Regions from separate parts of the Brevibacillus sp. NSP2.1 genome, predicted to be linked through region 1. Evidence: a T-box and tRNA genes for the amino acid it is inferred to sense, from the RefSeq annotation. Region 1 holds a T-box; the other regions hold tRNA genes.

What was found. The T-box of region 1 lies ahead of metG (methionine--tRNA ligase). A T-box ahead of a tRNA ligase gene usually reads a tRNA of that ligase, here a tRNA-Met.
Region 2: it has a tRNA-Met gene. The T-box ahead of metG (methionine--tRNA ligase) is inferred to sense a tRNA for this amino acid. The anticodon was not compared.
Region 3: it has a tRNA-Met gene. The T-box ahead of metG (methionine--tRNA ligase) is inferred to sense a tRNA for this amino acid. The anticodon was not compared.

The regions. Positions count from the first base shown of each region.
Region 1 covers NZ_CP048274.1:40,691-50,880, reverse strand. Annotated here, with positions in the region: gene M655_RS00250 (aminotransferase class I/II-fold pyridoxal phosphate-dependent enzyme) at 97-1,569, shown strand; gene tmk (dTMP kinase) at 1,618-2,259, shown strand; gene darA (cyclic di-AMP receptor DarA) at 2,392-2,721, shown strand; gene M655_RS00235 (YaaR family protein) at 2,866-3,312, shown strand; gene holB (DNA polymerase III subunit delta') at 3,329-4,309, shown strand; gene M655_RS00225 (PSP1 domain-containing protein) at 4,313-5,128, shown strand; gene yabA (DNA replication initiation control protein YabA) at 5,157-5,528, shown strand; gene M655_RS00215 (tRNA1(Val) (adenine(37)-N6)-methyltransferase) at 5,624-6,391, shown strand; gene M655_RS00210 (GIY-YIG nuclease family protein) at 6,342-6,641, shown strand; gene rsmI (16S rRNA (cytidine(1402)-2'-O)-methyltransferase) at 6,638-7,528, shown strand; gene M655_RS00200 (AbrB/MazE/SpoVT family DNA-binding domain-containing protein) at 7,682-7,933, opposite strand; T-box leader at 8,359-8,614, shown strand; gene metG (methionine--tRNA ligase) at 8,668-10,190, shown strand, end outside.
Region 2 covers NZ_CP048274.1:1,746,083-1,756,272, forward strand. Annotated here, with positions in the region: tRNA gene M655_RS08535 (tRNA-Asn) at 1,018-1,093, shown strand; tRNA gene M655_RS08540 (tRNA-Thr) at 1,101-1,176, shown strand; tRNA gene M655_RS08545 (tRNA-Glu) at 1,194-1,267, shown strand; tRNA gene M655_RS08550 (tRNA-Val) at 1,352-1,427, shown strand; tRNA gene M655_RS08555 (tRNA-Met) at 1,501-1,577, shown strand; tRNA gene M655_RS08560 (tRNA-Asp) at 1,642-1,718, shown strand; tRNA gene M655_RS08565 (tRNA-Thr) at 1,818-1,893, shown strand; tRNA gene M655_RS08570 (tRNA-Tyr) at 1,900-1,984, shown strand; tRNA gene M655_RS08575 (tRNA-Lys) at 1,992-2,067, shown strand; tRNA gene M655_RS08580 (tRNA-Leu) at 2,089-2,175, shown strand; tRNA gene M655_RS08585 (tRNA-Gly) at 2,245-2,320, shown strand; tRNA gene M655_RS08590 (tRNA-Arg) at 2,475-2,548, shown strand; tRNA gene M655_RS08595 (tRNA-Pro) at 2,560-2,636, shown strand; tRNA gene M655_RS08600 (tRNA-Leu) at 2,666-2,753, shown strand; tRNA gene M655_RS08605 (tRNA-Gly) at 2,766-2,839, shown strand; gene M655_RS08610 (sensor histidine kinase) at 3,367-4,536, opposite strand; gene M655_RS08615 (TerC family protein) at 4,753-5,403, shown strand; gene M655_RS08620 (YkoP family protein) at 5,478-6,059, shown strand; gene M655_RS08625 (MGDG synthase family glycosyltransferase) at 6,059-7,213, shown strand; gene M655_RS08630 (alpha/beta-type small acid-soluble spore protein) at 7,268-7,471, shown strand; gene M655_RS08635 (DUF1657 domain-containing protein) at 7,627-7,833, shown strand; gene M655_RS08640 (DUF421 domain-containing protein) at 7,904-8,764, shown strand; gene spoVAC (stage V sporulation protein AC) at 8,783-9,256, shown strand; gene spoVAD (stage V sporulation protein AD) at 9,260-10,190, shown strand, end outside.
Region 3 covers NZ_CP048274.1:4,621,431-4,631,620, reverse strand. Annotated here, with positions in the region: gene M655_RS22500 (RtcB family protein) at 1-256, shown strand, start outside; gene M655_RS22495 (hypothetical protein) at 487-993, shown strand; gene thiM (hydroxyethylthiazole kinase) at 995-1,807, shown strand; gene M655_RS22485 (IS30 family transposase) at 2,212-3,171, opposite strand; gene M655_RS22480 (hypothetical protein) at 3,288-3,491, opposite strand; gene M655_RS22475 (phospholipase A2 family protein) at 3,631-3,915, opposite strand; tRNA gene M655_RS22470 (tRNA-Ser) at 4,202-4,294, shown strand; tRNA gene M655_RS22465 (tRNA-Glu) at 4,299-4,372, shown strand; tRNA gene M655_RS22460 (tRNA-Val) at 4,457-4,532, shown strand; tRNA gene M655_RS22455 (tRNA-Met) at 4,611-4,687, shown strand; tRNA gene M655_RS22450 (tRNA-Asp) at 4,734-4,810, shown strand; tRNA gene M655_RS22445 (tRNA-Phe) at 4,855-4,930, shown strand; tRNA gene M655_RS22440 (tRNA-Trp) at 4,936-5,009, shown strand; tRNA gene M655_RS22435 (tRNA-His) at 5,039-5,114, shown strand; tRNA gene M655_RS22430 (tRNA-Gln) at 5,141-5,215, shown strand; tRNA gene M655_RS22425 (tRNA-Gly) at 5,223-5,298, shown strand; tRNA gene M655_RS22420 (tRNA-Cys) at 5,319-5,392, shown strand; tRNA gene M655_RS22415 (tRNA-Leu) at 5,401-5,482, shown strand; gene M655_RS22410 (helix-turn-helix transcriptional regulator) at 6,110-6,937, shown strand; gene M655_RS22405 (ABC transporter ATP-binding protein) at 7,095-8,840, shown strand; gene M655_RS22400 (hypothetical protein) at 8,946-9,407, opposite strand; gene M655_RS22395 (hypothetical protein) at 9,482-10,190, opposite strand, start outside.

The DNA of each region.
Region 1 (10,190 bases):
CGTTTGCCAAAAAGCTTGGCAAAATTCCGTTATTCCCTTGTCAAATCATGCTAAAATAATGGGTAATTCATTCATGACAAAGGACGTGAGTCGCGCGTGCTTACGAGAGATGCTGAATTTCGGGAGCGGCAAAAGCGTGCGCCCCTGTATGAACATCTGGAACGGCACGCGAGGCATCGCCCGCATCCGTTTCATGTGCCAGGACACAAGATGGGCCACAGCTTTGACAGCCACGCCAAGCAGCGGTTTCAATCCATACTGGAGCTGGATTTGACAGAAATCACCGGAACCGATGACCTGCACCAGCCCCAGGGCGTGATTGCAGAAGCCCAGGCGTTGGCTGCGGAGGCTTTTTCAGCCGAAGAGACGAGATTTTTGATTGGCGGCAGTACAGTCGGAAACATCGCCCTCATCATGACGGTATGCCGGCCTGGAGATAAAATTTTGGTACAACGCAACTGCCATAAATCTGTTTTTCACGGAATCATCCTGGCGCGGGCGACGCCTGTATTTTTGGTGCCGGCCGTAGATTTGGCAACAGGCGTGGCTGCGGGAGTCAGACGCGAGGATGTGGAGCGTGCCCTGCAAGCACACCCGGATGCCAAGGCTGTTTTTTTGACGAATCCAACCTACTACGGGATGGGGATCGACTTGGCAAAAATGGCGGCAATCGTGCATCGGCACGACATTCCGCTGTTGATCGACGAAGCGCATGGAGCGCACTTTGGCTTCCATCCGGCTTTTCCTCTCTCGGCGATGCAGTCGGGGGCGGATGCGGCCGTGCAGTCCACGCATAAAATGGCTTCGGCCATGACGATGTCCTCCATGCTGCATTTGCAGGGCGAACGAATAGACCGGGAACGGCTGTATCGGCAGCTTGCCATGCTACAGTCTTCCAGCCCGTCGTATGTTTTGATGGCTTCGCTCGACCTGGCTAGACGCCATCTGGCGTTGGAGGCTCACGAGGAATGGGAGCGGCTGCTGCCGCTTTTGGACAAGCTGCAGGAGCGAACAGCCCAGATGGAGTGGCTGGAGTGGCCGCAGCCGTGCGCAAGCCGGGTGTACACGACATTTGATCCGTTGAAGCTGTTTTTGCATTTGCGAACCGGACAGATGAGCGGGTTTGCCCTGCAGGAATTGATGGAAAGGCACGGACTTTTTCCCGAGCTGGCCGACGAGTCGCACGTGCTGTTGGCCGCGTCAGCGGGAACCTCTCTGCGGGATCTGGAGGCGCTCCTTCGCTTGCTGGAATCCATCTCGCCGGAGGTAGAGCTGGAAGAGGAGCGGATTTTGCTGCATGGCGTAGTCTCCTCGCATTACTTGCGCAAGCAGGCTGTGCCGATGCACGAGGCTGTCGACCGTCCGCGGGAGACGATTCCGCTGGAGCGGGCGTTGGGACGGGTAGTTGCGGAGATGGTCATCCCTTATCCGCCAGGCATTCCGGTGTTGGTGCCGGGAGAGCGCATGGACGAGGAAGGCTTGGCGATGCTTGCCGAGCTGCGGAGGGGACATACCCGTTTTCACGGGGTACAGGATGATCGGCTGCAAACGATTCAAGTATTGCGTTAATTTATAGCTGGCAAGCATGCGGCCTGTGACAGCAGGTACGGAAGGAGTATGGAAGTGACAACAGGACAAAAAGGCCGATTTTTTACAATCGAAGGCGGCGAAGGAGCGGGGAAATCGACCGTGATCGCCAAGCTGTACGAGGAGCTGAGCGCGCGCGGAGTGGACGTGCTGTTGACGCGAGAGCCGGGCGGTATTGATATTGCGGAGAAAATCAGGGAAATCATCCTCAATCCGGCGCATACACAGATGGACGAGCGGACGGAAGCGCTGCTGTACGCTGCGGCGAGACGCCAACATTTGGCGGAAAAAGTGCTGCCGGCTCTGGCGGCTGGCAAGCTCGTGCTGTGCGACCGTTTCATCGACAGCAGCCTTGCTTACCAAGGCCATGCGCGGGGACTTGGCATTGATGCAGTGTACGAGATCAACCGCTTTGCCGTCGGGGATTGCATGCCGGAGCTGACGCTGTTTTTTGACGTGAAGCCCGAGACGGGGCTTGCGCGGATCAACAAAGCGCGCGGCCGGGAGGTCAATCGCCTCGATCTGGAAGACATCCGCTTTCACCATCTGGTCAGGGAAGGGTACCGACTGGTGATGGAAAGAGAGCCGGAGCGCTTTGTCGTCATTGATGCCGAGCAACCGATGGAGCAGGTGTACGAGTCGGCACTGCGCGCATTGCTTGCCAGATTGTAAGGTTCGCAGTACCGCATGTACAGGTACATACTGTATAATATGTTTAGGCGAAATATCGTACCAAGCCTACGTGTTTTTCATACAATGAAGCAAACCATGCGGGATTGATTCTTGCGGAAAGGGTGATAGCCGATGAAAATGGTAGTTGCGGTCGTCCAGGACAAAGATAGTGGTCGTCTGTCTCAACAACTGGTGAAGAAAGGGTTTCGCGCGACGAAGCTCGCCAGTACCGGAAGCTTTTTGCGAGCTGGCAACACAACGTTTTTGATCGGTACGTCTGACGAAAGCGTGCCGGAAGTAATCGACATCATTGCGCACCACTGCAAATCCCGCAAGCAAATGGTCACTCCCGTTTCCCCTCTCAGCAATGCGGTAGATTCGTTCATGCCGTACCCGTTGGAAGTGCAAGTGGGCGGAGCCGCTGTGTTTGTGCTCGACGTCGGAGAGTTCCACTCGTTTTGACGCAATGCGACCCGGCGCAACTGCAATCTGCAATGAATCCTTCTTCCAATCTACAGGTTCCTGCTCTCTTTTTTCGCCGCTTTCGTTTATACTTGATCTAACGGGGAAAAAATCCTCTACTGATCGGTTCTGTGGGGTGGCGTGATGAAAATCGGCGACGGGCCAAGACCTAAGCTGGACATGATAAAAACCGCGGATTCGCGGAGAAATCCTCAGCTCGAAAAGCTGAATTTTGGCACGATGATGCAAGGAGAAGACGAGCGCATGTCCCAGGAGCTGCTCAACCGACTGCTCGGCGACATTGACAGGATGGGGCAAATTCTCGCCAGATCCCGCTCGGTTCGCGACTTCTATTCCTATAAAAACCTCGTCAAACAGTTCATGGAGGAAGCCGTCAAGTACGGCGTCGCCCTGGATGACCGGCGAGGAATGAATCGGCGAGGCCGTAGCAGGCTTTACAAAATCGTCAAACAGGTCGATGCCGAGCTGTTGCGTCTGACAGACGAGTTGCTTAGCGATCAGGCACCGACGATTGATTTGTTGGCCCGGATTGGCGAAATCCGCGGCATGCTGATTAATTTGTATTTTTAGTGGGTGTGAAACCATTATGACATGGACCCGTTTTTCCCAGCAGCCACGCGCTTCGGAGCTGCTGTACCATAGCCTGCTCAACAACAGACTGGCGCACGCTTATTTGCTCGCCGGTCCGAAGGGAGCAGGCAAAAAGCAGATGGCCCTGCATCTGGCGAAGTCCCTTTTTTGTCCGGAAAGGGAAGCGGACGCCTGCGGGGCCTGTGTTACATGCAGGCGGATTGAAGGGGGAAACCACCCCGATGTGCTGTTTATTACACCGGACGGGGCCTCAATAAAAATCGACCAGATTCGCGCGCTGCAAAAAGAAATGGCGATGCGTGCGGTAGAGTCCGGGCACAAGGTGTACATCGTTGAACACGTCGACAAAATGACGACCCAGGCCTCCAACAGCCTGCTGAAGTTTTTGGAGGAGCCGCCCGCTGGCGTGCTTGCCTTGCTGTTGACGGAACACAGCCACTCGATCCTCCCGACGATTTTATCCCGATGCCAAATCGTTCAATTCTCGCCACTTTCTGCCGAAGCGATCGCCGAACAACTCCGGGCAGACGGCATTACAGCCGGGATGGCGCAGGTTGCCTCCCACATTACGACAAATGTGGAAGAGGCCAAGGCACTCAGCCAATCAGAATCGTTTGCACAGCTAAGAAATCTAGTGATACAATTGAGCCATGAGTGCAAACAGCGTAATTCGTCTGCGCTCTTCACCATCCATGATATGTTGCAAAAGAGCGACAAAATCAAAGAGGAACTACCCCTCTTTTTAGATTTGCTCATCCTTTGGCTGCGCGATATCCTGTATGTGCAAGTAGGCAGGCATGCCCATCTCATTAACAGCGACCAACAGGATGTGCTGCAAGGACAAGCACTGGTATGGACAAAAGCTGAGCTCTTGCATGGGATAGATTTGGTCATGGATACGAAAAATCGGATAGAGCGAAACGCCAACGCACAGTTGGCTCTTGAGCGGTTGGTTCTTCAATTCCAGGAGGGATAACCCTTGTATGAGGTTGTTGGGGTCCGTTTTAAAAAAGCGGGCAAAATATATTACTTCGACCCTGACCGACTGCCGATAGAGAAAGATTGCACCGTAATCGTCGAAACGGCGAGAGGGGTCGAATATGGCAAGGTCGTCATCGGCAAAAAAGAAGTCGCTGAGTCCGATGTGGTGTTACCGCTCAAAAAGGTCATTCGTATGGCTGACGAAAAAGACGCAAAGCAGGTTGATGAAAACAAGCAAGCTGCCAAGAATGCCTTTGCCGTGTGCCAGACGAAGATCAAGGAGCACAAGCTTGATATGAAGCTGGTCGATGTGGAGTACACATTTGACCGCAACAAGATCATTTTTTATTTTACCGCGGACGGCAGGGTTGATTTCCGCGAGCTGGTAAAAGACCTCGCTTCCGTGTTCCGCACTCGCATTGAGCTGCGTCAGATTGGCGTGCGTGACGAAGCGAAGATGCTGGGCGGCATTGGCCCCTGTGGCAGGCTGCTTTGCTGTTCGACTTTCCTCGGCGATTTCGAGCCTGTTTCGATTAAAATGGCCAAGGATCAAAACCTTTCGTTGAATCCAGCAAAAATCTCCGGTCTGTGCGGTCGGTTGATGTGCTGTTTAAAATACGAGAATGACAACTACGAAAGCACGCGTGATGAAATGCCGGATGTCGGCAAAATGGTCACTACCCCGATGGGAAATGGACGAGTCGTTTCCGTTAACGTACTGGATCAGTCCGTTCAGGTGGAGCTTTCGATCGACAAACGCATCACAGAGTTTGGTTTAGATGAGATTGCGATAGGGCTCCCCACCTATGAATAAAGTGTGGGGGTAGGGGAGAGGTGAGCTAGTGGACAAACGGGAAATCTTCGTCAAGATGGCGAGCATTGAAGAACGAATTGGGGACCTGTACAAAGAGATCGGTGAGTTGAAAGACGTCATCGTCGTTTTGATGGAGGAAAACGCCCAATTACTCGTTGAAAACCAGCATCTTCGCAACCGACTGGAAAAGAAAAAGACTGGCTCTCCGGCAAAACAAAAGGGAGCAAACCCTGTCGCCAAGGAGAAAGCGAAAAAAGCCGTGGTCGGGGAAGGGTACGACAACCTTGCCCGCCTGTATGCAGAAGGGTTTCACATCTGCAACGTGCATTTCGGCAGTCTGCGCAAAGAAGGGGATTGTCTGTTCTGTCTCTCGTTTTTGAGCGGAGGACCTCAAAAATAAAAGGTGACGAGCGATCACCACATGGAGAAAGCGACCTGTGCCACGTGTCAGGTCGCTTTTTCCAAGACAAGGAAAAAAGGAGTAGGGAACAAAGGATGGAACCAGTCATTAACGTGCCGCTCTATGATGCGGAGCGCATTGACGATTTATTGACTCACGAAATGAAAATTATCCAGAGCCACGAGGTGTTCTGTTTTTCGATGGACGCCGTGCTGCTGGCGCGGTTTGCGTCCGTTCCCAAGCGCGGGAGAGTGCTCGACATGTGCACGGGCAACGGAGCGATCCCGCTTATCATGACCACGCGCACACCGGAAGCGCGTTTTGATGGCATCGAAATTCAGCAGCGGCTGTTCGACATGGCGAGCCGCAACGTGACGCTCAACGGACTGACGGAGCGGATCGAGATGCACCACGGAGATGTCAAGGACGCGGTATCGCTTTTCGGGCACGGGAAATTCGATCTGATTACGTGCAATCCGCCTTATATGCCTGCGACGAGCGGGGAGAAAAATGTAAGCGAGCATTTTGCAATCGCCCGTCATGAGATTTTGCTCTCGCTGGAAGACGTCATTCGCGTGGGCAGCCAGTTGTTGAAAAACGGCGGCAAGCTTGCTCTCGTTCACCGCTCGACGCGGTTGATCGACATTATTTCCTTGATGCGCCAGTACGGAATCGAGCCGAAGCGGATGCGTCTGGTTTACCCGCGCAAGGAAGCCGAGCCGAATATGGTGCTGATCGAAGGAATCAGGGGTGGCAAGCCGGAGCTGAGGATTCAGCCGCCGCTGATTGTCTATGAGAATGGTGAGGAATACTGTGAAGAACTGCAAGAAATTTACTTCGGCAGACGAGATTCCCTCGCATAAAAGCCATTTTGTCTACATTCTCGCCTGCGCGGACGGCTCCTTGTACACCGGCTATACGACGGAGTTGCTGCGCCGCCTGGCGATGCACAATGAAGGCAAAGGGGCGAAATACACCAGAGGGCGCGGGCCGCTTGCGCTTGTCTTTTGGGAAGAAGGGCCTGACCGTTCGTGGGGCTTGAAGCGCGAGGAAGGAATCAAACGGCTGAATCGCAAGCAAAAAGAACAGTTGATTGGAGGGACGCCGCGATGAATATACAGCGCAGCTTTGCGCAGGAAGAAACAGGTGTCCTGTATCTGGTCGCTACGCCAATCGGCAATCTCGATGATATGACGGTCCGTTGCCTGGAAACGCTGCGGGCGGTTGATGTGATTGCCTGCGAGGATACGCGTCAAACAAGGAAGCTGTTGAACCATTTTCAAATCGAAAAGCGCACCGTGAGCTATCACGAACATAATAAGGAAGCGAGCGGTCAGGGGCTGCTGCAATGGCTGGCCGAAGGAAAACAGATCGCGCTGGTGAGCGACGCCGGACTTCCGGCGATATCCGATCCGGGCGCTGATCTCGTGCGCGATGCGGTCGCTGCCGGATACCCTGTCGTTCCGGTGCCAGGAGCCAACGCAGGGCTGACGGCGTTGATCGCTTCGGGGCTGCCGACAGACCGCTTTGTCTTTTGCGGCTTTATCGGCCGGGAAAACAAGGAGCGGCGCGAAGAGCTGGAACGACTCAAGCGCTACCCGGAGACGCTGATTTTTTATGAAGCGCCGCACCGCATCGAGAAGACGATTGCGGCCATGCGGGAAGCGTGGGGGAATCGGCGGGCCGTGCTGGCGCGCGAGCTGACCAAGCGCTACGAAGAGTTCGTGCGCGGCACTTTTGATGAGCTGCTGGAATGGCTGGGCAATGGCGAAGTGCGCGGCGAGTTTTGCGTGATTGTCGAAGGCTTTACAGGCACAACCGCTGCTGAAGCAGACGAGGAAAACATCTGGTGGCAGCAGTTGAGCATTGTCCAGCATGTCGAGCATTACTGCGAGCAAGGCTTGAGCAAAAAAGAGGCGATCAAACAGGCGGCAGACGATCGCGGTTTGCCCAAGCGCGACGTCTACAACGAATACCACCGCGACCAGGAAGACGAGTAAGATGAGCAGGAAGCTGACCGAACGGGTCGGCTTTTTCTTTTCGTCCGATCAACCAGCGCAGCAGCGACGCAGGCAGTACAAATAGCCTCCGCGAAGCTTGTCCCTTTGCGAAGGCATATCGTATGTAAATCAAGTACGTATGGAAATGAGTGTTTAGCGTTTAACAACAGGCATCTCGGTCAGGCAATCCTGGCACACGATTTTACCTTTAAAATGAGATACTTTATCAGCGTTTCCACAGAAGATGCAAGCAGGCTCGTATTTTTTCAGGATGATGCGCTCGCCATCTACGTAAATTTCCAAAGCGTCTTTTTCCGCGATGCCCAGTGTGCGGCGCAATTCGATCGGAATAACGACACGACCCAGTTCATCTACTTTACGAACAATCCCTGTTGATTTCATCATAGTAAATTCTCCTCTCAAGTCTTCATATGTCGATGTATTGGTAAACGCTCATCATTAATCGTCAATATTCGACATTATCTGTTGGGATTATCATACCAGCGATTCCCAAAGGTGTCAACATCATTTTGACAAATCTTTGAAAAGCAAAGTTTTTTTTGAAAACAGGAAAGCTGATATATCAGCGTTTCGTAGAAAAATGGAAACGGTATGGAAAATTTTATGGATAAAATTAACTGGGAGAAATGCGTGTCGAATCGGTCACTTTATGTCGAATAAAGCCGCGCCCATTCGACAAAAAAGCCTTGTCTTCTCTTTTTTGCCTTTTCCTGTCATGTATAAAATAAATCGTAGCCGTTCGGCCCTCCTGGATGTTTACAAAACAAGTCGGTCGTGTACAATAGAGGGTAAATGAGGGAATTGATAGCAAAACGACTATGATGGGAAGAGTAAGCCGATCCTCCTTATCCCAGAGAGCCGGGGTAGCTGAAAACCGGCATAAGCGAGCAGGCTGAACATGGCCCCAGAGTCTTGCAGATGAACAGCCACGGAAATGACCGTGCCCAGTAGTTTGTGACGTCGGCCCACGTTACGGGCAGAGTCTGTTTCAGACTCACCAAGTCCGTTGTCCGCGAGGGGAACGGAGCATTTGGGTGGTACCGCGAGTTAGAGCTCGCCCCAATTTTTGGGGTGGGCTTTTCTATTTTTCTAAACGTTATCAGGAGGGGCTAGGTTGCATGAAACCAACATATTACATCACCACACCGATTTACTATCCAAGCAACAAGCTGCACATCGGCAATGCCTACACGACAATTGCTTGTGATGCTCTGGCGCGCTACAAACGTTTGCGCGGCTATGACGTCTACTACCTGACAGGTACGGACGAGCATGGACAAAAGCTTCAGGAGCGCGCAGCCGAAGACGGCAAACAGCCGCTGGAGTTCATCGATCCGGTTGTTGACTGGATTCGCGACCTGTGGCAAAAACTGGACATCTCCTACGACGATTTCATCCGCACCACGCAGCCGCGTCATAAGGAAGTCGTGCAAAAAGTGTTCCAGCGTCTGCTCGATCAGGGCGACATTTACTTGGGCGAGTATGAGGGATACTACTGTGTGCCGGACGAGGCTTTCTGGACCGAGACACAATGTAAGACCGACAAAGGCTACATTTGCCCGGATTGCGGCCGCGAAGTGAAAAAAGTGAAGGAGAAAAACTACTTCTTCCGCTTGTCCAAATACCAGGACAGATTGCTCGCCCACATCGAGGCGAACCCTGACTTCATCCAACCGGAGAGCCGCCGCAACGAGATGATTAACAACTTCCTCAAGCCGGGCCTCCAGGATTTGTCCGTATCCCGCAGCACGTTTGACTGGGGGATCAAAGTGCCTAGCGATCCTGAGCACGTCATTTACGTCTGGATCGACGCGTTGACCAACTACATTTCCGCGCTCGGCTACTTGTCTGACGACGACAGCAAATACCGCCGTTTCTGGCCTGCGAATGTGCATATGGTGGGAAAAGACATTTTGCGCTTCCATACGATCTACTGGCCGATTTTGCTGATGGCGCTCGATGTGCCGCTGCCAAAACAAGTTTTCGGTCATGGCTGGCTGCTGATGCCGGACGGAAAAATGTCCAAATCCAAAGGCAACGTCATTGATCCGAAGCTGCTGATTGATCGCTATGGCTCCGATGGCGTGCGCTACTTCCTGCTGCGCGAGATCAACTTCGGCCAGGATGGCATTTTCACCCCGGAATCGTTTATCCAGCGTCTGAACTACGATCTGGCAAACGACATCGGCAACCTGCTGAGCCGTACCACTACGATGATCGAAAAATATTTCGATGGCATCGTGCCAGCCGCACAAGATGCCGGAGAGCCGGATGACAGCCTGATCGGCCTGGCGATGAAAACAAAGGCGCTGGTCGAGGAGCATATGGAAGAAATGCGTTTCTCCAACGCGCTTGCCCACATCTGGGAGCTGGTAGGACGCACCAACAAATACATCGACGAAACGATGCCGTGGAATCTGGCAAAATCGGAAGAAACCAAGGGACGTTTGGCAACGGTCATGTACAATCTTGCGGAGAGCATCCGCATCACCTCCATTTTGATTCAGCCGTTCATGACCAAAGCTCCGGCGAAAATCTGGGACCAACTCGGAATCCTGGGCAACGAGCAGGCAACAAGCTGGGAATCTGCCGGCGTCTGGGGCGGATTGCCTGCCGGAAGCACTGTCAGCCGCAAAGAGCT
Region 2 (10,190 bases), 1.7 Mb from region 1:
ATTCCTTGTCGGGTAAGTTCCGACCCGCACGAAAGGCGTAACGACTTGGGCGCTGTCTCGGCAAGAGACCCGGTGAAATCATAATACCTGTGAAGATGCAGGTTACCCGCGACAAGACGGAAAGACCCCATGGAGCTTTACTGTAGCTTGGTATTGGAACTTTGTGCATCATGTACAGGATATGTGGGAAGCTGAGAAGCAGGGGCGCCAGCCTCTGTGGAGCTGTCGGTGGGATACCACCCTTGATGTACTGAGTTTCTAACTCGTCGCCCTCATCGGGCGAGAGGACGATGCCAGGTGGGCAGTTTGACTGGGGCGGTCGCCTCCTAAAAGGTAACGGAGGCGCCCAAAGGTTCCCTCAGAATGGTCGGAAATCATTCGTAGAGTGTAAAGGCAGAAGGGAGCTTGACTGCGAGACCTACAAGTCGAGCAGGGACGAAAGTCGGGCTTAGTGATCCGGTGGTTCCGCATGGAAGGGCCATCGCTCAACGGATAAAAGCTACCCTGGGGATAACAGGCTTATCTCCCCCAAGAGTCCACATCGACGGGGAGGTTTGGCACCTCGATGTCGGCTCATCGTATCCTGGGGCTGAAGTAGGTCCCAAGGGTTGGGCTGTTCGCCCATTAAAGTGGTACGCGAGCTGGGTTCAGAACGTCGTGAGACAGTTCGGTCCCTATCTGTCGCGGGCGCAGGAAGTTTGAGGAGAGCTGTCCTTAGTACGAGAGGACCGGGATGGACGCACCTCTGGTGCACCAGTTGTCACGCCAGTGGCATAGCTGGGTAGCTATGTGCGGACGGGATAAGCGCTGAAAGCATCTAAGCGTGAAGCCCCCCTTAAGATGAGATTTCCCACAGTGTTAAGCTGGTAAGACCCCTCATAGACGATGAGGTTGATAGGTTCGGTGTGGAAGCGCGGCAACGCGTGGAGCTGACGAATACTAATCGGTCGAGGACTTATCCACACATTTCTTAGCAAACATGCGTATTCAGTTTTGAAGGAATAAGTCCTTCCATATTCCTCGGTAGCTCAGTTGGTAGAGCAATCGGCTGTTAACCGATCGGTCGGCGGTTCGAGTCCGTCCCGAGGAGCCATCCATTTGCTCCTGTAGCTCAGTCGGTAGAGCGTTTCCATGGTAAGGAAGAGGTCGCAGGTTCGATTCCTGTCGGGAGCACCAGAAATGATTATGAACATGGCCCGTTGGTGAAGCGGTTTAACACAGCAGCCTTTCACGCTGTCATACAGGGGTTCGAATCCCCTACGGGTCACTTATACACCCAACTAGTTGTTGGGGTCCCCGCAAAGTACTCGGTGTTGCTAAAACGCAATCTCTTCACTTTGTGGGGTACTTTGGAGGCTTAGCTCAGCTGGGAGAGCATCTGCCTTACAAGCAGAGGGTCGGCGGTTCGATCCCGTCAGCCTCCACCACTAATCACATATGGATGGTCAGCAAAACGCACCTCATTCTGTGGCAACGCTGACAATGGATCGTCCAAATCGTCGCGGGATGGAGCAGCTCGGTAGCTCGTCGGGCTCATAACCCGAAGGTCGCAGGTTCAAATCCTGCTCCCGCAACCAAATTTTCTCTAGTCCTACCTCCTGGTCATGTAGAAATGAAGTGTCCAGCAGGTACAACATATATGGAGCTGTGGTGAAGTTGGAGTTCACGCCGGTCTGTCACACCGGAGGTCGCGGGTTCGAGTCCCGTCAGCTCCGCCATCTTTTACAAGGTGGCCTCCTTCATGAAAATGTAAAATGTTTTAGTGGAAATAAAAAACATTGATTTTTCATGAAAGATATGCCATAATTTAATAGTATGCCGGTATAGCTCAATTGGTAGAGCACCTGACTTGTAATCAGGGGGTTGTGGGTTCAAGTCCTATTGCCGGCACCACTTACTGGGGAGATAGCGAAGTGGCTAAACGCGGCAGACTGTAAATCTGTTCCCTCAGGGTTCGGCGGTTCGAATCCGTCTCTCCCCACCAGTATTTCGAGCCATTAGCTCAGTTGGTAGAGCATCTGACTTTTAATCAGAGGGTCGAAGGTTCGAGTCCTTCATGGCTCACCAGTATTTTTGACAAGTAGATATGCGGTCGTGGCGGAATTGGCAGACGCGCTAGATTCAGGTTCTAGTGGTGGCAACACCGTGGAGGTTCAAGTCCTCTCGACCGCACCATTCAATCAAAAAACGAAGCCTTGTAGTGTATTTCAAGCATTGTACGGGGATTTCACAGCTTATCAAAATGCGGACGTAGCTCAATTGGTAGAGCGTCGCCTTGCCAAGGCGAAGGTCGCGGGTTCGAGACCCGTCGTCCGCTCCATAAATGTTCTCGGGTCTCTCACCCGTTCCGGGTTTACCCCTCACAGAACAACAAGGAAGCACGTCACAGGCTCTTCTGATCTGGCTTGGCAGGTAGCGTATCGACGCAGCAGCGCCAGGAAGAAGCGAGACTTGTCGTACATTCCGTTTACCATGTGCCCTTAGCTCAGCCGGATAGAGCGTTTGACTACGAATCAAAAGGTCGGGAGTTCGAATCTCTCAGGGCACGCTTTTTACAGTCGGGAAGTAGCTCAGCTTGGTAGAGTACTTGGCTTGGGACCAAGGGGTCGCAGGTTCGAATCCTGTCTTCCCGACCATGATTTGCCCAAAGATTCGTAACGAAATTGCCGGGGTGGCGGAATGGGCAGACGCAACAGACTTAAAATCTGTCGGGAGTTTCTCCCGTACCGGTTCAAGTCCGGTCCTCGGCACCATATAAGTCAGATGCGGGTGTAGTTCAATGGTAGAACTCCAGCCTTCCAAGCTGGTCGCGTGGGTTCGATTCCCATCACCCGCTCCATACACAAAAAGCAGGGAACCAATCGGCTCTCTGCTTTTTTGCAATAAAAAAGATGATTCAGCTCGAAACAGCGCTTGCGGCCAAGCTTGGGCAGAACCGTTTGGCCGAGGCAAAAGCGACGCAAGAACAAAAGCAAGGAGGACGCACACACAGAAAAAGACCTGTGAGACGAGGCGGCGATATCGCTTCAGCCTTGCCACAGGTCCTTTTGCACGCGGGCGCGAAAGCGAGTGTGCAAGCGTGTGCGTATAGGCCCAGCCCCAAGCTCGCTAATTCGCCCAAGCCCAATAGGAAACGCCCGCAAACGGGGCTTAAGAGCACGAACGTTTTCATCATCTATAGAGGGACAGACTGCTGCATAAAACAGATGTCGAAAGCTGTCTGACGTTTTCAGTGGTAGAAACATATGTTTTCGTGTACAGTAAGGCTAAGGTCGCTTACCGAACGAATAGGTAACGGATCTCTTGCATTGCCTCCTGAATCTCAGGAGGCTTTTTTGCGCGGAGAAGCGGAGAAAATGAATGCTTTCACGTAGATACCGCTGCCTGGACGGCTGCTTCTTCTGGCGATAAAATCGGCAGCGACACGACGAAACGGGTACGATTTTCGTTGGAATCACAATGGATGGTGCCATTATGTTTCTCGATAATGTTTTTGCAGATAGACAGACCGATGCCTGTCCCATTTTGCTTGGTCGTAAAGAACGGTTGGAACAAAATCTCGACAATGTCGGGAGGAATCATTTCTCCGTTGTTTTCCACGCTCAAATAGAGCCAGCCATCCGAAGCGGTGGCAATGACGTGGATGTACTTGTCTGTTCGATTTTGCACAGCGTCGATCGCATTGTTCAACAGATTGACGACGACCTGCTTTAAGCCTTCCTCATAACAAGCCAGGGCGCAGGAGTGGACTTGTTTTTCAAAGCGTATGTTTTCTCCTACCAGTCGCGGAGTAATGAGCGTTTCTACTTCGGCGAGCAGTTGCTCAACTTGGACAGTTTTGAAAATTTCATCTAAAATCGGTTTTTTGGAGAAGCTGAGAAAACCTGTTATTTGCCGGTGCAAATTTTCGAATTCATGCATCACGACTTGAATGTACGTCTGCAGTTGTGCCTGCTCCTGCGTAGACTCGCTAATCAGCTTGAGAAAGCCTTCAATCGCGCACAGCGGATTGCGCAGCTCATGCGCCATGTTGGCGGCGATTTTCCCCAGCATGGTCAGTTTGTCATTGTGCAGGTAGGAAATCGTTTCTTCCTTTTGCACGAGCTCCTTGTTTATCATCTGCTCGAAATGATAGACAGCCCAGAACACACTCTCATCCATCGCCTTCCCCAGTTGTCGCTCCAGATAGTGCATCTCCTGCGGAGAGAGGGACCATTGTTGCAGTTCAGGCTGAAGCACGCGCCAAAAGACATTTCGATACAACTGATACGTACGCAAAATGGAGGAAAAGGGGAACTCCTGCGAACGCAGCCACTCTCCCATATCCAGTGCCCAGTTCTGCATGTCCTGATCTACGTCTTCCACCAGATAACGGGCTAAGAGCACAGTTCGTTTCTCCGCAAAATCACGAGGAATGGTTACAGGAATTTCCATACTGCGAACAATTTCCTGTAACCATATCGTAGTAATTCTTGGAGCCAAATCTAAAATTTTCCGTGAAACGTTCAATAGATTAAGCGTCACAGTCTCCACCATCGCATTATCCACCCCACTAAAATCGTAAGGGAAAAGGGTAAGATTAGACAAGGTATAATTATCCCGATTTCGCGATAAAATGTTTTTTTGTGGGATTTTTTTATTGACAAAATCCGCTGAAATACGCCTTTATTCGGAAAAATATTCAATCATGAGTCCGATTCTAGTCGCATAAAGTAGAATGGACAAACATTTACATGGACCAGGGAGGCAGGGATGGGAGAGCATTTTTGGCTGGGTCTGGTGCATATTTTCATGATTGATCTGGTGTTGAGCAGCGACAATGCTGTCATCATAGGTATGGCTTGTCGGGGCTTGCCTCTGCGGGAGCGAAGCCGTGCTGTCCTGTATGGAACGATCGGGGCTGTTGTCCTGCGAATCGGGTTGACGGGCGTGACGACCTGGATGCTAGATATTCCGCTTGTCAAGGCGGTCGGGGGAGGACTGCTCTTATGGATTGCCATCAAGCTGATGGTGAGCAACCAGGAGGAAACGACAGAGGTAGCGCATAATCAGACAATCGGCCAGGCGGTCAGAACGATTATATTGGCGGATTTTGTAATGAGCCTGGATAATGTTTTGGCGGTTGGTGGAGCGGCGCATGGCGATATATGGCTGGTTTTGCTTGGACTGGGAATGAGCATTCCGCTGTTAATGTGGGGAAGCACATGGGTCGCCAGGCTTATGAACCGTTTTCCAGGCCTGGTCATTCTCGGCGGCGGGGTGTTGGCCTTTACAGCGGTGGACATGTGTCTCGAAGACCCGTACGTGTGGAAATGGATCAATCCGCTGATGCTTAACCACATGTGGCTCCCGGCCATTGCCTCGGCAGCGATCATGCTGTGGGGACGGATGAAAAGGGCCTGAAGAGGTAATGAAAGGAAGCGATACTGGGGAATACTACAAACAAAGTAAACATCGCTGGAAAGGAACCGTTGCACATGAACACAAATCTCTTAATGCTATGGGGATACTGGGATGAAATCTACCAACGGTGCACCAGACTTACCTACATCGAAAAAGGGAACAACATCTTCCGGGTCGTTCCCTTGCGTTATCGGGGGGAGACATTACGCACGTCAGACGAGCGGACCATTCATGACGGCGATCTGATTTTGAAAATACATATTCACAACTATTACTTTGCCACGCTCTGCCGGGGAGTGCAGGACGAGCTGCGGGTCGCCTTGCTGTTGCGCAGGCATATTTTGCAGTCGCTGCCCAGGTTGGCCGCCTTTCTGGAAGCGATGGAGGAGCGGGAGCAAATCAAAGGAATCGTAGGCACAACCATGCTGCACAAAGGAGTCGCCCCGCTGGGCTTTTCCATCTCGGACGTGCCGATGAACTGGTTTTTCCGCTACAAGCGTTGGTACTTGCGGCTCATGCTCAGGCTGGTTCATCCCAACGGCAAAAGACGGGTGCAGACGTGGAAGCACGACATGCCGCTAAAACGGGTCTACATGTCCAAGGAGCTGTTGCTTGCGCGTTACGGACAAGGCGCGTCGACAGGAGATACGCTTTGATGGCCAAACGTTTTTTACTGGTCACCGAGGAATGGGCAGGCAGTGGGCATCGGGTAGCGGCAGAGGCGCTTCAGGAGGTTTTGCAAAAAATGGACGGTGCGGAATCAGCCCGGGTGATCGGAGGCTTACAGACAGCCAGCCCGGGTTTGCGCGTGCTGTCCCGTTTTTTTTATTTCAACATGCTCAAATACGCCAAGCCCATCTGGCACAGCATGTACGAACAGGATGAGATGTGGGGAAAGTCGCTGTCTAAGCCGCTTGGCTGGTGGCTCTCGACGCGACTGCTTCGGCGGGTGCTGCAGGCGGAACAGCCGGACGTCGTAATTGCGACGCATGCCTACTGCCTGTCGGCGCTTGCCTATGCGAAGAAAAAGGCGGACAAGCCGTTTCGGTTGGTCAGTGTGCCGACTGATTTTCACATTAACCGCTTTTGGGTAGATCCGCAGATCGACGCTTATATGGTAGCGCATGAGCAGATGGCAGAGCGGCTGCAACGGCGCTACCAGATCCGCCCGGAAAAAATTCACGTCTGCGGCATTCCGATCCGCCATGCGTTCAGCCTGGCAGAGAAGACGGCCAGGCACGAGTGGAAAAAGCGGCTGGGAATTGCTCCGGAGCGCTTTACGGTGCTGATCGGCGGAGGCGAGGGCGGCTACGGTCAGATGGAAGAAGTCATTCGCGCTTTGCTCACAGAGGAGGAGCCGCTGCAGGTCGTCGCGGTAACCGGAAAAAATGCCCGCCTAAAAAAGCAGTTGGAGGCAGAGCAAGCGCACAGCGGCCAGCGGCACCAGCTTGTCGTCAAAGGCTTTGAAGACTGCATGTGGCAGTGGATTGGCGCGGCAGACGTGTACGTGACCAAGCCCGGAGGCATTACGTGCGCGGAGTCGCTCGCTTTGCGGACGCCGCTGATCCTGTACCAGCCGCTGCCCGGTCAGGAAAGGCATAACAGCGCTTTTCTCACGCAGCAAAACGCAGCCGTGCTGGCGAGTACGCCGCAGGAAATCCGGGAGATTATCAGGCGCTGGCGCCACTCCGATCAAAAGGATAGGATCGCCCGGCAGATGGACAAGCTAAGGCGTCCGGCAGCGGCTACCCATATCGCTGAGCTGCTTTTTCAACTGGAGTCTAAATTTGGAAATGAAAAAGGCGAATGAACAACGAAAACTTCACACATATTAAACCTACCAACGACGAGGAGGTGATTACAGATGGCTAACAACAACCGCTCTAGCAACAATCTGGTGGTTCCTCAAGCAAACCAAGCGCTGGACCAAATGAAGTATGAAATCGCTTCTGAATTCGGCGTTCAGCTTGGTCCGGACACCACTTCCCGTCAAAACGGTTCAGTGGGTGGCGAGATCACAAAACGTCTTGTTGCCTTCGCTGAACAACAATTGGCTGGCCGTGGCTAATTGCATAGCTGGATGAGGGAAGGCACCTGCGGGTGTCTTTCCTTTTTCATGCATATAGAATTATTTGGAAACAAGTTACAGAAAAAACGGCAAACTCGACCGCATATTTTCAGCGTGAGAGGCTGATTCTATAGGTGTTGGGAGGTGAAAGGATTATGACAGTTGGAGCACAAGTAAAACAGGCGCTTGCCAGCCTGAAGGGTGCGCAGGCAGATTTGGAGTCGTTCGCGCTTAGCACGCAAAACAAGCAAGCGAAGCAACTGTACACAGAAGCTGCCGAGCAAACCCAAACGATTGTGAACAACCTGCAGCAACGCGTGACAGAGTTGGAGAACGAAGAGCCACAGTACAAAGGCTTCTAGCCTGCTGTGAATGAGGGAGAGGGACTCCCTCTCTCTTGGCTTTTCTTTTAAGGGCTGACGGAGGTGGAGCATGCCTGACTGGTTCAATATTTTGCTACGCTCGCTGGGAGCGCTGGCATACTTGTTTATTCTGACGAAAATCATTGGAAAGCGGCAAATCAAGCAGCTTTCGCTCATTGAATACATCGTCGGCATTACGATCGGCTCCATCGCTGCCTTCATGGCGACGGAGATGGACGGACCGATTGTTCACAGTCTGATTGCCATGGGTGTTTTTGCGATTGTCCCTGTCCTGATGGAATGGCTGACGCTCAAAAGCAAGGTGCTGCGCGACTTTTTCGAGGGCAAGTCGACCGTTCTTATTAAAGAAGGGAAAATTTTGGAGGACAATCTGAAAAAGGAACGTCTCACGGGGGAAGATTTGCTGGAGCAACTGCGAATCAAAAACGTGTTCCGGGTAGCGGACGTGGAGTTCGCCCTGATGGAGACAAACGGGGAACTGAGCGTGCTCTTGAAGTCCGAGAACCAACCCGTGACGCCGCAGCAGTTGGAATTGACCGTGTCGCCGGCAGAAGAAAACCAGGTCGTCATTATGGATGGCGTCATCATGGACGAGCCGTTGGCGACAGCGGGCTACAATCGCCGTTGGGTGCGCACGCAATTGCAAAAAGCGGGCGTGGCGCTGGAGAACGTGTTTCTCGGCCAGGTCGACAAAGGCGGCGAGCTGTACCTCGATTTGTATGACGACAAAATTCAGGTGCCCGCCCCGCAAGCGATGAAGCTGACGTTTGCGACACTGAAAAAATGCCAGGCCGATCTGGAGCTGTTTGCCCTTGCGACGAAAAGCGAAGAGGCCAAACAGACTTATCAGCGTGACGCGGAGCAATTGCAGCAAGTCATCGACCAATTGAAGCCGTTTTTGATACGGTAAAAAAGGAGTGAGAGAAAAGTGGCGGATCAAAAAAAGAAGAATCTGACCCCCGTGCAGCAAGAGTATCAGCAGTTGGCGATGCGCCATGAGCCTAAGCGTCCGCTCGTGCGCAACTTCATCCGCGCCTTTTTCGTGGGGGGCCTCATCTGCCTGATTGGCCAGGGGATTACAGAGCTGTTCATCCGATACTTTGACTTTACCGAGAAAACGGCCGGAAATCCGACAGTCGCTGTCCTGATCCTGCTTTCGGCGCTGCTCACAGGGCTGGGCGTCTACGACCGGATTGCGCAATGGGCGGGGGCGGGCATGAGCGTTCCGGTGACCGGCTTTGCCAATTCGATCACCTCAGCCGCCATCGAGCACCGCAGCGAAGGACTGGTGCTGGGCGTCGGCGGCAATATGTTCAAGCTCGCTGGCTCCGTCATTGTGTTTGGTGTTGCTGCCGCATTCGTCATCGGTCTTTTAAAAAAGTTGTTTACGATGGGAGGGTGACGCATGCGCCAGGGCCATCAGTCGTGGGTGTTTCCCTCCAAGCCGGTTATTCTCGGCCACGCTGCCATCGGCGGGCCATTTGAAGCACAGGGGCCGTTGGCAGAGGATTTCGATACGCTGCACGGGGACTTGATGATCGGTCAGGAGAGCTGGGAAAAGGCGGAAAAGGTGCTGCTGGAGGAAGCGTGCTCGAAAGCCATCGAAAAAGCGGGGCTGGCGAAGGAGCAGATCAACTTTTTGCTCGCAGGCGATTTGATGAACCAGATCATTTCCGCCAGCTTTTCCGCCCGCACGCTGGCGATCCCGTTTCTCGGCATTTTCGGGGCGTGCTCGACCGCCATGGAAGGCTTGGCACTGGCTGCGCAGCTCGTGGACAGCCAGGCGGCGGACTGCGTGCTCGCGGCGACGTCCAGCCACAACGGGGCGGCAGAAAAGCAATACCGCTACCCGACAGAGTACGGCTCCCAGAAGCCGCCGACCGCCCAGTGGACGGTTACGGGAGCAGGAGCAGCGGTCGTCGGCAACAAAGGTAAAGGCTTGCGCATAGCAGGCGCCACGATTGGCCGAGTCGTGGACATGGGGATGACCGATCCGTTCAACATGGGGGCGGCGATGGCTCCGGCTGCGCTGTCGACGATCGAAACGCATTTTCGCGACTTCCAGCTCCCGCACGACCACTACGACCTGGTGGTAACGGGAGACTTGGGGAAAGTGGGGCATGCGATTTTGTCGGAACTATTGCCTAAACATAACGTGATGGTGCCGCTGCAGCGCTACATTGATTGCGGGAAGCTCATCTATGGAGACAACCCGAATGTCTGGTCCGGAGGGAGCGGCTGCGGCTGCGTTGCGACCGTTACATATGGCCACCTGCTACGGAGGATGAGCGCAGGCGAATGGAAGCGGATGCTGGTGGTGGCGACAGGCGCGCTGC
Region 3 (10,190 bases), 1.1 Mb from region 1:
CCGGGACGTGCTGGGAAAAGACTTTTCCACGCCGGTCCTGTACGATTTGATGCACAATTACGCCTTGCAGGAATATCACCGCAACACGCCGATGCTCGTCCATCGCAAAGGGGCGACCAAAGCGCTTCCGGCTGGCCACTTCCAAAATCCGAAGGCGTACAAAGACGTGGATCAGATTATTGATTCCGTCGTGGGGGCAAAGCTGGCGACAGTCGTAGCCAAGTGCAAGCCGCTCGTCGCGATCAAAGGAGTATGAGCCGAGATGGTTTCCGCTGCCGGGCGGGAGCCATCTTTTGCTTTCCTTTTGGCAAAATAGGTTCGAATGTAACATAAATTGCACCGCTTCCCCAACCGATATGAGAAAAGAGACCAAATAGGGGAGATAGGGGAACAGCTATGGCTACATACTACTACTTCACCTGCCAAAAGTGCCGGACCCGGGGGGGAGTTTTCGGCGAACAACCTTGGGGGTGGGGGAACTTTGACATGATCGAGTCCTTTAAGTTCCTGGCTCATCACATTCGCACGTGCGGGGAGGAGCACATCCGCGTCATCTCGGAGGAAGTGGACGAATACATCGATCAGCTTCACGGAGAGTACAACACGTTCCTGGAGCAGACGAAGCATATTTTTCCGCACTCGAAGGATTGGGAGTTTCTCGACCGCTGGAAGTCGCTAAAAGTTGAGGAATTAAAGGAAAAATGGGTAGAGGAAAACCGGATTGCCCACCCGGATGACCGCTTGAAGATTTACGGCACGCTTGTGGAAGTGGAAGTTTTGCAAAGAAGGGCCGGACGCGTTTCCTTCCTGGCGACCGTGACGGACCGTGAGAAAACAGCGTGGAGGCTTTCTGCCACCATGCCCGAATTGCCTGCGCTCGAGCAATCCTATATCATCATAGGAGTAAGACAGGATCATCCGGAGCTGGGGGAGATTGTGGAAGTGTTCAAGATGATTCCCCAGTCTGCAGATACGAAAGAGAGGGATCGCTAGGATGAAGCTTGAGTCCATCGGCAAACTGCTGGAAACAGTACGAAAGCGCAATCCGCTGGTGCACAACATCACAAACGTCGTCGTGACCAACTTCACGGCCAACGGCTTGCTCGCCCTCGGCGCGTCACCTGTCATGGCTTACGCCGAGCAGGAAGTCGCTGATATGGCGAAAATCGCAGGGGCACTCGTCCTGAACATGGGAACGTTGAACGAACGCGAAGTAGAAGCGATGCTGATCGCCGGAAGCTCGGCCAACTGCCACCAGGTCCCGGTGCTGTTTGACCCGGTAGGCGCAGGCGCAACCCCGTACCGCACGGAAACCGCGCAAAAAATCGTGCGCGAGCTGGACGTGACCCTCATTCGCGGAAACGCGGCAGAGATTGCCAACGTCATCGGAGAGGCGTGGGAGATCAAAGGCGTGGACGCAGGCGAGGCGGGCGGAGACGTCGCAACGCTGGCAAAAGCGGCGGCGCAAAAGCTGAAAACGGTCGTGGCGATTACCGGAAAGGTCGACGTCATTGCCGACGGCAGCCGGGTGTACGCCATCCATAACGGCCATCCGATCTTGACCAAAGTGACAGGCACGGGCTGCTTGCTGACTTCAGTGATGGGCGCATTTGCCGCTGTGGAAAAAGACACGCTGTTAGCCGGAGCCGCCGCGCTCGTCACATACGGTGTCGCCGCCCAGCTCGCCGCGCAAAAGACGGCCGACGAAGGGCCGGGCAGCTTCCAGATTCAGTTTTTGAATGCCCTGTCCGTCGTGACCGCCGACGATGTGCACCGCCTGGGGGTTATCGAGCAGGTGGGGCTGTAGGCGAAAAGCGTGTAGGCGTGCAGGCATCTGTCCGTGCGATTTGCGGCAGCCTGTCGTTGTTGGGGGAGAGGGGATTCCTCCTGTTCCAGTTAAAATTTCTTCGTATTTTAAGAAGGAAGCGGATAAGGAGAGAGCTAAGAGAGTGGGTGCGTGACGAACAGGGGGATGCAGTGGGCTTCGTGCGGAGCGGCCGCGTGACGGACAGATGGATGTAAAGGGTTTTCGTGCGGAGCGGCCACATGCCGGACAGGCGGAAGTAGCGGCATTCGTGCGGAGCCGTCACGCGCGGGACAAGCGGAACTAGCAGGCTTTTGTACAGAGCGGCCCGCTACTCGCAAGCCGCCACTCCGTTGCTTCGCTTTGCCATGCGCGGTTTGCATGGCTTTTTTGTACCGGACGAATTGTCAAGACAAGTGCGACAGAGCTTCCATGAATGATTCGTAAGCGGTCTTCCAGCCCAGACATTTTCTTGGCCGATTGTTAATGAGCTCCAAGGCCTGAATCAGTTCCTCCTCGGAGACTTCGGCAAAATCCTTGCCTTTGGGAAAAAATTCTCGCAGAAGGCCATTTGCGTTCTCGTTCGTGCCCCTTTGCCAGGAAGAGTAGGGATCGGCAAAGTAAATGTTTACGCCATGTGCTGACTCCAGCCGTTCGTAACAGGCAAACTCTTTGCCACGGTCAACGGTAGCTGTTTGAAACGATCCTTTCGGTAACGACTCAGCAACGAAACCAAAGGCCTTTTCCATGGAAGCCGAGGTACGATCAGGCATCTTTACGGCAAGGTAAAAGCGTGTCTTGCGCTCAGCGAACGTCGCGACACACGCCTTACTTTTTCCACGGCTGGAAACAACCGTATCCCGTTCCCAATGACCAAAGCTCTCACGCTTTCGTACTTCCTTGGGTCGCTGCCGAATGGACTTTCCTACGTTGAAACGACCACGTGTTTCGATTGGTCTCCGGCGTTTCCCTTTGTGGCGCAGAACGGTGGTATCTCCTTTAACCAAAAAGCCCTGATACAGCCAGCGATACATCGTTTTAAACGACACTTTCTGTTCGGGGCATTCCTGACTCATCCGTCCGGCAATCTGCTCGGGAGACCAGGTCTGCGCCAGCTTACTGGCAATGTAATGCTCACGTTCAGGAGTCCGCTTGCCTCTGGGAACAGACCGTTCGCGACGTTTCTCGTAAACCTCATGCGCGGCTTCTGCCTGATATTCCCCTGCCTTACAACCCCGTTTTAACTCACGGGCAATGGTAGCATGATGCCGTTTGAGTTCTCTGGCAATGGCGCGGGCAGACCAACCCAACCGATGAAGGAGTGCTAGCTCACTACGCTCTGTTATGCTAAGATGTGTATAACTCATGATTGATTCTCCTGTGTAAATGGTGTTGTGGTGACTTCATTTTACACGAATCAATCATGGGCCGTTTTTTTATCTAGGTGTCGCACTTGATATTACAATCTGTCATATGGCTAGGATTAGGATAGGTAAGTTAGGGCGTAGCTGTAGTTTCGCAGCGTATAGGATAACAGCTTCTTCTGGTGCTCCGAGAGCGCGAGGAATACAAATTCTACTTGATCATTTTCAAACGGGCGGACATAAAAGCAGGAAATTCCATGACAAATAATTTCTTTCTTTAACGTCAGTGCTGCACTGGCATCGGTTCGTATATGCACTTCCACGGCCTTGTACCCTCCTTGGACATTCACTAGAGTACCAAAAAAAGCCAAAGGAAAAACACGGGAGTTATGGCAGATTCATGTCCAAGGTGTTACCATTTTTTGTATGAAGAATGACAATCGTGACAATTCGCAAAACAGCCTATTTCAAGTCGTCCGGAATGCATTTGGAGCGGGAAAAATAGGCGGAAATCATCGCGGCCACCCTGCCCTTTTCCGTGTTCATGTCGATTTTGTTTTGCAAGCAGCGCAAAAGCTCCTGGTCGCAGCTACAGGAAAAATAGCCGCGCTTTTGATAGCAGCGGTCGTGCTTTTTGCAGCAGCGGTCGATATCGTCAATCGGGGCGCCCGGCCCCGAACAGCCCGGGCCGCACCAGTTTCCGTACAAACAAGGAATCCGACCTGCCCGCCGTCTTCTTCTGCCCACCAGCCATCACTCCGCATCGTCAATGATTATTGGTAGCATATTGGAAAAGCGGGGAAGTTGCTTTAGGCAATTTCCACGAAAATTGACGCAAAAACTTGCGAGGCAGAGCGGAGAGAGGGTGGTGTCATGGCGGTCGCTGCCAGGACGAGAACGCCAGCGGGGAGCCGCTTCGTTTTCACAGATTTGCACGCAGAAAAACTTTTAAAATACTCCTTGAAATCGGCTGTTAGATATGATAGATTAGTTCTTGCCCGAGCGATATGCGAACAGGGCAAGCGGAAAATTTGGATGGATGTCCGAGCGGCCGAAGGAGCACGATTGGAAATCGTGTAGGCGGGGTTGACCCGTCTCGTGGGTTCAAATCCCACTCCATCCGCCATCTTGGCCCGTTGGTGAAGCGGTTTAACACAGCAGCCTTTCACGCTGTCATACAGGGGTTCGAATCCCCTACGGGTCACTTATACACCCAACTAGTTGTTGGGGTCCCCGCAAAGTACTCGGTGTTGCTACAACGCAATCTCTTCTCTTTGTGGGGTACTTTGGAGGCTTAGCTCAGCTGGGAGAGCATCTGCCTTACAAGCAGAGGGTCGGCGGTTCGATCCCGTCAGCCTCCACCACTTATCATAATCATATGGATGGTCAGCCAAAAGCGTCTTGCTTCTAAGATAGGTGCTGACATTGATCGTCCGAATCGTCGCGGGATGGAGCAGCTCGGTAGCTCGTCGGGCTCATAACCCGAAGGTCGCAGGTTCAAATCCTGCTCCCGCAACCAAATTTTCTTTCTTGCAAAGGGAGTACCTGTAGGTGCAACCAAACATGGAGCTGTGGTGAAGTTGGAGTTCACGCCGGTCTGTCACACCGGAGGTCGCGGGTTCGAGTCCCGTCAGCTCCGCCATTTTTCACAAACAACAAATGGCACGCTAAGCAAAAGATACATACGGCTCGGTAGCTCAGTCGGTAGAGCAGAGGACTGAAAATCCTCGTGTCGGCGGTTCGATTCCGTCCCGAGCCACCATGTGTAGGGGCATAGTTTAACGGTAGAACGAAGGTCTCCAAAACCTTTGGTGTGGGTTCGATTCCTACTGCCCCTGCCATTTTCCAAAAGGCATAGTTAGTTAATATGGCGGTCGTGGCGAAGGGGTTAACGCACCGGATTGTGGCTCCGGCACTCGTGGGTTCAAGTCCCATCGATCGCCCCATAATTTCAAAGTTGGGGATTACTTATTGGGGTATAGCCAAGCGGTAAGGCAACGGACTTTGACTCCGTCATTCCTAGGTTCGAATCCTAGTACCCCAGCCATTTATACGCGGACGTAGCTCAATTGGTAGAGCGTCGCCTTGCCAAGGCGAAGGTCGCGGGTTCGAGACCCGTCGTCCGCTCCATTCAAACCTTTTTTATACATGGAGGCATAGCCAAGGGGTAAGGCACGGGTCTGCAAAACCCTTATCCCCGGTTCAAATCCGGGTGCCTCCTCCAATTTAATTGCCGGTGTGGCGGAATGGCAGACGCGCGCGACTCAAAATCGTGAGGGAAACCGTGGGGGTTCAAGTCCCTTCACCGGCACCATTTCTGAAATCAAGCTCTAAGGATGTTCATCCTTAGGGTTATTTTATTTGTTACGATCAACATGAAAAGCAGTATGTATCGCTCCATCTCCTGAAACCGATCAGCAAGCAAGCGAACCGGATGCAACAGGTGACTGATTCGTTACACGCAAGAAATGAAGAAATCAGTCCTGCAAGCAGCCAGAAGAGCAAGCTGTAGAGTTCGACAGTTTGGCCAAGTTGATTTGTTGAAAATGAGAATCATTATCTATTATGATAAACGAGAACCGAAATTTTCACAAGAGGTAAATTGCAGATTTTGTGAGTAAAAATGTGTTCCAATGCCAGGTGCTACGCCGAGCGGAGTAACAGCGCGAGCCGCTGGCAACAACACCTGAACAGAAGAACCAGCGAGAGAAGAACCAAGCGAGGCTGGCGCTTGCCTGCCGATAGGAGAAGCGTGTGCGTGACCAAAGCTAGCCAAGCGTGAAGCATATCCATGCATGAAGCATATCCATGCATGAAGCATATCCATGCATGAAGCATATCCATGTGCTGGGGGGTTGCAGAGCTTTTCCTGGATGCGGTAGCGACCATGCCGCGCTTACATCCAACGGTTCTTTTGAGTAAAAAGCAAGGCGGGGTGCAAATGGAGAGAGCAAAGGTTGGTCTGTTGATCGACTATTACGCCAGGGGAGCCATTACACTCACCAGTGTATCCCTCGAAGAACGACAGCCGGGAATGAAATATTTTGGGGGACGAACCGGGCTGCATTCGGCATTTATTTTCCCTCTATCCGGGAGAGCCAAAATGTGGTTTGACGGCACGGGATACGATATGGAGCCGGGGATGGTCGTACACGCTGGCCCTGACATGGCGTTTGATCGCAAGGTGATCGGCGAGGAAAAGTGGGTCTACATTCTCGTGCTCTATCAGGTGAAGCACTGGGAGCTGGCTGATGCATGCGATTACGCCGGGCAGCATTACGGCTTGCACCTTGTCGAGCAGAGCGCCCGGCTGCAGGAGAAGCTGAGGCAGCTTGAGCGGTACTGGAACAGCCCCGGCGACTTGTACAAGCTGCGCGTAAAAGAGCTGTGGTACGGCATCTTGAACGAGCTGTTTTCGCTCGTGCTGTATCGCGCGCAAGACGAGGGGCGGCTATTGCTGGAGCGGCTGCTCGATTATATTCATAATCATTACATGGAAAACTTGAGCATGAATCGGCTTGCGGAAATGCACCAGATCAATGTCAACCGGCTCGCTTACCTGTTTCAGAAGCATTTGAAAATTAGTCCGGGTGAATATTTGAACAGATACAGACTTAACCAGGCGAAAAACTTGTTGAATATCGTGCACAGCCAATTGAGCATCAAGGAGGTGGCGCAAAGGACAGGCTTTTCCGATCCGTTGTATTTCAGCAAGCGCTTCAAAAAATACACCGGCCTGTCCCCGAGCGAGTTTCAACGGGATTCATGAATAATCCATATCGATTCATGAATGTGCCATTCTCTTTCACAAGGCACATTGCTATACTTATTGATGAAATTGATAATCATTATTGCAGTTGCGTTGACAAAAGCTTGCCGGGTCAGTACTGACAGGAGCGAACCCAACGCCAAAAGGGGGCCATTGATTGATTCGACGCTTTTTCTCCTACTACCGCCCGTATAAATGGTTGTTTGTGCTTGATTTTGGCTGCGCAATCATTGCCGGTTTGCTGGAGCTGGCGTTTCCGGTAGCGGTAAATGCTTTTATCGACGATTTGCTGCCGGGCGGGAAGTGGGGCATGATTTTGTGGGCTTCGCTTGGACTGCTCGCTTTGTATGCCTTGAACACATTGCTTATGTACATCGTCAACTACTGGGGGCATATGCTGGGCATCAACATCGAGACGGATATGCGGCGCAAGCTGTTTTCGCATATTCAGAAGCTGTCGTTCCGATTTTTTGACAATACGAAGACCGGGCATTTGATTGGTCGCTTGACAAACGACATGAACATGATTGGCGAAATGGCGCATCACGGACCGGAGGATTTGTTTATCGCGATCATGACGCTTGTAGGCTCGTTTGCGCTCATGCTGTCCATCAACTGGCAGCTTGCGGTTATCACCTTCATCGTTGTGCCGGCCATCATCTGGGTCGTCGTGTACTTCAACAAAAAAATGACCCAGGCGATCCACCAACTGTTTCGCGATGTGGGCGACTTCAACGCTCGCATTGAAGACAGCGTGGGTGGCATCCGTGTCGTCAAGGCGTTTGCCAACGAGAAGCACGAGGAAGCACAATTTGCTGTCAACAACGGGCGCTTTCGCCTGACCAAGCTCAGCTCCTACAAGCTGATTGCCAAAAACGGTTCGATCAGCTACATGATGATGCGGTTTGTCACTTTGTTTGTCATGGTGTGCGGAACCTGGTTTGTCATTCGCGAGCAGCTTACGTACGGAGAGTTTGTCGGCTTTTTGCTGCTGACGAACGTGTTTTTCCGTCCGATTGAGAAGATCAACGCCATTGTGGAAAGTTATCCGCAAGGCTTCGCAGGCTTCAAGCGCTATACCGAATTGCTGGACACAGAGCCGGATGTGGCGGATGCTCCGGACGCGGTGGAAATGAAGCCGTTTCAGCGAGAGATTCGCTTCGACCAGGTCTCCTTCAGCTATGACGGAGAGAAAAAAGTGCTCGATCAGGTCGATCTGGTCATCCGCAAAGGAGAAACGATCGCGTTCGTCGGTCCGTCCGGTGCGGGCAAAACGACGCTCTGCAGCTTGCTGCCGCGGTTTTACGAGGTCGAGAGCGGTTCGATCAGCATTGACGGGGTGGACATCCGCCAGGTGACACAAGATTCGTTGCGCCGACAGATCGGGATTGTGCAGCAGGATGTGTTCCTGTTCGCGGGCACGATTCGCGAAAATATTTTGTATGGAAAACTGGAGGCGAGCGAGGAGGAAATCTGGGAAGCGGCACGGCGAGCGCGACTCGATGACTTTATTCGCGCGCAGGAGCTAGGCATGGAGACGGTGATCGGGGAGCGCGGCGTGAAGCTGTCCGGCGGTCAAAAGCAGCGGCTGGTGATTGCCCGCATGTTCCTGAAAAATCCGCCGATCCTGATTCTCGATGAAGCGACCTCGGCGCTGGATACGGAGACAGAGCTGGCGATTCAGCAATCGTTGGCAGAGCTGTCCAAAGGCCGGACGACGCTGGTGATCGCGCACAGGCTGGCGACGATCAAGGATGCAGACCGAATCGTCGTGGTGACGGGGGAGGGCATCGTCGAGCAGGGGCATCATCGCGAGCTGGTCGACGCAGGCGGTGTGTACAGCCGCTTGTATCAGGCGCAGTTTGGGGTATGGAATGGCTTGGAGGCTGTCAGCAAGCCGTAAAAAAATGAATACAGACGCAAAAATGGAAGCGGCCAGCAAAGCTCCTTCTACGTGTCCTTTTGCAACCGAACAGACCCTGCTGATTCAGTAAGGGTCTTTTGGAGGTTATGACGCAGTATGCTGCTTTAATGATCGCCTGACAAACAAGCCAATATAAAAAGATAAGCACGATAAAAGGGTGCCATATAGGATGTAATTGATGCCAAAAATATAATAAGGAAGCTCTTCGCTTAGAAGTACAAACGGGTCTGCTGGAGAGAATACATACGCGAAACAGACAGGTAAAAATTTTTCCAAAAGGAAGGAAGTAACTACGGTGGCAATAGCAACAGTATGAATATTTCGATTGTGAAAAAAATGTGCTCTCCAACCAAGAAGCAAAAAAGGAACGCAATTGACAAGGGTGCCTAGAAATAGTCCAGATCCGTTTTTATCCCGATCAGTCGGCAAATCCGTGACGATTGTAAAGCTGTATACGCCGATAAGAAAGACAATCGCGTATAAAGAAACGTATATCATCCCTATTTCCACTAGCGTTCGTAACCATCCAGATTTTGTTTTCGTCATGAAAGTTTCTCCTCTCGCAAAGGAAAAGTAAAGGTCTACAGTATGATTTTGCAGACCTTTATTTTTAAATGTAATCATTTGTTGAGAGTTTCCTTCTTCCAGTACAAACCAAATGCTGGTTGATCTTCAGTTTGCACTTCTACAGCAAAAACTTTATCATTTTTCATTATCTTTTTTAAGTCTTTTCCTTTAGCAGTACCTTCAATTTCAATAATACCCTTGAAGCTATAAGAAGCTTCTTTTTGAATGCTCTCTAAAACCTCTGGTTGAATTGTTTTTGTGCCGATAGTTACAATATTTTTTTCACTATCAATACCTCTGGCATACAATTCTGAAACCTCTAAATTATAATCGGAAACCAAATCGTAAAAACTGTCTATGCTCATAGGGTTCTTTAATGTAATCACAAATTGGTAATCATCGTTACTTTTGAACCTTTCCACTCTTTTGTTTACATTGTTTTTGTAGTTCTCTAAATCACCTTTCGTTTTGATTTTATCATATTCTCTATCCGCTAAAATTTCAGTATTCAAGACGAGAGCTTCTCTATTTGACACAGATGAAGGAGTTGATAACTGGCTATATTTAAATACTCCGAGAAGTTCGGCTGTACCAGCAACAGTGTTGTAGTCCCCTCCTGGATAAATTGGTGCTACACTAATTGATGCATAAGAAGAAACCTTGGGATCATTTGTCGTATTTACCACACCAAAGCTACTAGTTACATAGTAATTCGTGTTAGCACTAATACTCCATTGGTCTCTAGATACTGCTTCTAATTCA